DNA from 2 places in the Pseudomonas sp. NPDC089530 genome. Region 2 is predicted to be linked to the other one. Evidence: riboswitches for the same ligand, from Rfam matches in the RefSeq annotation. Region 2 holds a riboswitch; the other holds the start of a gene.

Region 1 (2,197 bases), on a different contig from region 2:
TGGCGCTGTGCTGGCTCTTCTGCGGCGTGACGAACAGGCAGCCGAGCTTCAGGTCGCTGGGGTAGCTGGCCTTTTTCGCGTCGCTGGCGGCGTCCAGCAGCGGCTGGGTCAGGCGCAGGCTGTTGACCCGGGGCCAGCGCTGGGTGGCCTGGATATAGACCCGTTCCTCCGGCGTGGCGATATACAGGTCGGTGCGCCCGTTACGGTTGCCTTCTTCGAGCTGTTTTTTGCTCGGGGTGTGTTCCAGGGTGACCATTTCCGCCATCCAGGCCGCGGATGAGAGCAACCCCAGGTTGGCTTGTTCGTCGAACCAGTACGGGCTTTCGTTATCGCCGCGCACGGTGTTGTAGCGGTCGATGCAATCGAACCAGCGTTCCAGGGCAGGGCGCAGGAACTCCAGTTTCGGATTGCTGATGATCATGCCTTGCATCGGACTTTTCCTATTCTTTTTGAGATTGTGGAATTTTTTAACGAGATTATGGCTATTTGATATCACTGCACTGAGTGTGGCACAAGATTGGCGCCACGTTTCCGATAGGCAGCATTTCGCCCATCCGTCAGGCCCTGGCTTTCATTGACGCTCCACCCCCAACCCTCTAACCTTCGCGACTTGTTTCAGGTGCTCTGTGACCCGCTGGTCGACAGAGTGAAACAGGGAAGCCGGTGAGTCCCCGTGCCGACAGGGCACCCCTGACGATTCCGGCGCTGCCCCCGCAACGGTAAATGAGTCAAGACTGCGCCTGATGCCACTGTGTCGAGTGTCGACATGGGAAGGCGCGCAGTTGGGCATCCGCCACTCACAAGCCCGGAGACCGGCCTGATCCATCCAACGGCATCACGGTGGGCGATGCCAGGCTTGCGCCGTCTATTCCTATGCCTGCCCCCCGTTATCCAGCCCCAACGGAGAGCTGCCCCATGACTGAATCCCCCGATCGTGACGAACGCCATCTGGCGCGCATGCAACGCAAAAAGGCCGTGATCGATGAACGTATCGCCAACTCGCCGAACGAGTGCGGCTTGCTGCTGGTGCTGACCGGCAACGGCAAAGGCAAGAGCAGCTCGGCCTTCGGCATGCTCGCGCGGGCCATGGGCCACGGCATGCAATGCGGTGTGGTGCAGTTCATCAAGGGCCGCAACAGCACCGGCGAGGAGTTGTTTTTCCGCCGCTTCCCGGAGCAGGTGCGCTTCCACGTGATGGGCGAGGGCTTTACCTGGGAGACCCAGGACCGCCAGCGCGACATCGCCGCGGCCGAAGCCGCCTGGGCGGTGTCCCGCGAACTGCTGCGCGATCCGAATATCGGCCTGGTGGTGCTCGATGAGCTGAACATCGCCCTCAAGCACGGTTACCTCGACCTGGATCAGGTGCTCAGCGACCTGCAGGCCCGACCGCCGATGCAGCATGTGGTGGTCACCGGGCGCGGCGCCAAGCCGGAAATGATCGAAATGGCCGACACCGTCACCGAGATGGGCATGCTCAAGCATGCCTTCCAGGCCGGGATCAAAGCGCAGAAAGGCGTCGAACTGTGAGTGATGCCCGTCATTGTCCGGCGGTACTGATTGCCGCCCCGGCCTCCGGCCAGGGCAAGACCACCGTGACCGCCGCGCTGGCCCGCTTGCATCGCAATCAGGGACGCAAGGTACGCGTGTTCAAGTGCGGCCCGGACTTCCTCGACCCGATGATTCTCGAGCGCGCCAGCGGCGCGCCGGTGTATCAACTGGACATGTGGATGGTCGGCGAGCAGGAGAGCCGACGCCTGTTGTGGGAAGCCGCGGGCGAGGCGGACCTGATTCTGATCGAAGGCGTGATGGGGTTGTTCGACGGCACCCCGTCCAGCGCCGATCTGGCGCGGCATTTCGGGGTGCCGGTGCTGGGGGTGATCGATGGCACGGCCATGGCCCAGACCTTCGGCGCCCTGGCGTTGGGGCTGGCGCGTTATCAGCCGGACCTGCCGTTCGCCGGGGTGCTGGCCAACCGAGTCGGCACCCTGCGCCATGCGCAGTTGCTCGAAGGCAGCCTGACTGAGGGGCTGCGCTGGTACGGCGCCTTGTCCCGGGAAACCGGGATCGAACTGCCGAGCCGCCACCTGGGCTTGGTGCAGGCCAGCGAACTCAACGACCTGGACCTGCGGCTCGACGCAGCGGCAGCGGCCCTGGCCGACAGTTGCGAAGTGGCCTTGCCCCCGGCCGTCGAGTTTGC
Region 2 (2,197 bases):
CAGGGCCGCCAGCAACCCGGTGAAACCTGCGGTTTGCGCGATTCGCTTGATCATCTCGGCAGGCCTCAGTGGCAAGGGAAGGCAGCGCTGTGACGGGTATCGTGGGCGGCGTTGTGCACCGCTTCGATATGGGAGAAGCCGGCGAAGTACACCAGGCACGCGCCCAGGATCGAGGCGCCGATGGCGGCGACCAGGCGTTGGCTCAGGGTGGTAGTGGTGCTGGCGGAATGGCTGGTGCTGCTGATGCTCGACATGGCGCTTCCCTCTGGGTGTCAGCGGTTGAATCGAGCGCAGCAAAACCCCGCGAGACAGGCCCGCGGGGAATTAACAGCGCCCGCCCACCGCGGGTTTGTTATGACTGTATGGCGGGCCGGTCTCCGGGCTCGCGAGGGGCGGGGGCTTGCGCCTGGCCTGCAAGAATCGCCTTCCCATGCCGGACTGCTGGCACAGTGGATCTGATTCTTCGCTCGCTTACCGTTGCGGGGGCAGCACCGGACTGATCAAGGCCTAGGGCCTGTGACGCACCGGTTTCCCGTTTCACCCTGTGAAGGGCACCCGTAACAAGGTGTGTAGGAGAGCATGGGCGAGGGAGGGGCGTCAATTGGCAAGGGTTCTCGTTTTCGACCACGATTCGCAGGTCCTGGTGCGGCATGAACATTGACCGCCCCCCAAGCTCTGCGTAGCCTTGCGCTCTCGAGGTTCTTCGGCACAGGTCGAAGCTAAGAAGGGAACGCGGTCCAAGCCGCGGCTGCCCCCGCAACTGTAAACGGTGATGAACGGTGCAAGGCCACTGCCAGACGGCGGGAAGGCGCGTCGTTCGCCAGTCCAGCGACCGGCGCACCGTCAGCCAGGAGACCTGCCTCGGACCTGATTCTCACTACAACCGGGCGGGGTGATCCGGTGGCGAAACGCTTGCGCGCACCTGCCTGCGCGGTCTCGTCCCGTATGCCCGCCACCTTGCCAAAGGGCATCCGATGAAAACACTGGCCAAACTTCCCGTCACCATCGTCACCGGCTTTCTCGGCTCGGGCAAAACCACCTTGCTGCGGCATATGCTGGACAACGCCCAGGGTCGGCGCATCGCGGTGATCGTCAACGAGTTCGGCGAGCTGGGCATCGACGGCGAGATCCTCAAGCAGTGCTCCATCGGTTGCACCGAGGAAGAGGCGGTCGGCCGGGTCTTCGAGCTGGCCAACGGCTGCCTGTGCTGCACCGTGCAGGAAGAGTTCTTCCCGGTGATGCGCGAGCTGGTGGCCCGTCGCGGCGACCTCGACCATATCCTGATCGAAACCTCCGGCCTGGCCCTGCCCAAACCCCTGGTCCAGGCGTTCCAGTGGCCGGAAATCCGCAGCGCCTGCACCGTCGACGCGGTGATCACCGTGGTCGATAGCCCGGCCGTGGCCGCCGGCACCTTCGCCGCCTTCCCGGACCAGGTCGATGCCCAACGTAAGCTCGACCCGAACCTGGACCATGAATCGCCCCTGCACGAGCTGTTCGCCGACCAGCTGTCCAGCGCCGACCTGGTGATCCTCAACAAGTCCGACCTGATCAGCCCGGCCGACCTGGCCAAGGTGCGCCTGGAAGTCGCCGAGGAGCTGCCGCCCGCGGTGAAAGTCATCGAAGCCAGCAGCGGCCGCCTGCCGCTGGATGTGCTGCTGGGCCTGGGCAATGGTTCGGAAGAGCACATCGACGGCCGTCACAGCCATCACGATCACCACCATGACGGCGACGATCACGATGATCACGATCACGACGCCTTCGACTCCATCTCCATCGAACTGCCCCAGGCCGACGAAAGCCTGCTGCTGGACGCCCTGACCCAACTGGTGGTCAAGCACGGCATCCTGCGGGTCAAGGGCTTCGCGGCGATCCCGAACAAGCCGATGCGCCTGCTGATCCAGGGCGTGGGCACACGTTTTGACAAGCACTTCGACCGCAAGTGGGGGGCTGATGAGGCCCGTACCACACGCCTGGTGCTGATCGGCCAGGAACTGGACGCGGCCCAGCTCGAGGCGCAATTGCGCGCCGCGCTCAGCGTGTAAGCCATGCACCTGCTCAGGACCCAGCCCGGCGGTTTCGTGTCGGATGACAACATTGCCGACCTGGGACAAACCCCCGCCGAGCTGGTGATCCTGTGCAGCGGCGATTCCAGCCTGGCGCTGCTGGCCGAAGCGGCCCGGCAGCTGCCGGAGGACTA

Evidence for each region. A riboswitch is a leader RNA that binds a small molecule or an ion and turns the genes downstream of it on or off. The one in region 2 is predicted to bind cobalamin.
Region 1: another riboswitch for cobalamin. It lies ahead of cobO (cob(I)yrinic acid a,c-diamide adenosyltransferase); the one in region 2 lies ahead of cobW (cobalamin biosynthesis protein CobW).

Annotation. Positions count from the first base shown of each region.
Region 1 is NZ_JBNNVU010000022.1:7,343-9,539, forward strand. Features, by position in the region: gene ACQKQA_RS11370 (hypothetical protein) at 1-430, opposite strand, end outside; cobalamin riboswitch at 601-835, shown strand; gene cobO (cob(I)yrinic acid a,c-diamide adenosyltransferase) at 916-1,527, shown strand; gene ACQKQA_RS11380 (cobyrinate a,c-diamide synthase) at 1,524-2,197, shown strand, end outside.
Region 2 is NZ_JBNNVU010000032.1:51,362-53,558, reverse strand. Features, by position in the region: gene ACQKQA_RS14575 (CbtA family protein) at 1-54, opposite strand, end outside; gene ACQKQA_RS14570 (CbtB domain-containing protein) at 66-254, opposite strand; cobalamin riboswitch at 352-574, opposite strand; cobalamin riboswitch at 680-878, shown strand; gene cobW (cobalamin biosynthesis protein CobW) at 975-2,042, shown strand; gene cobN (cobaltochelatase subunit CobN) at 2,046-2,197, shown strand, end outside.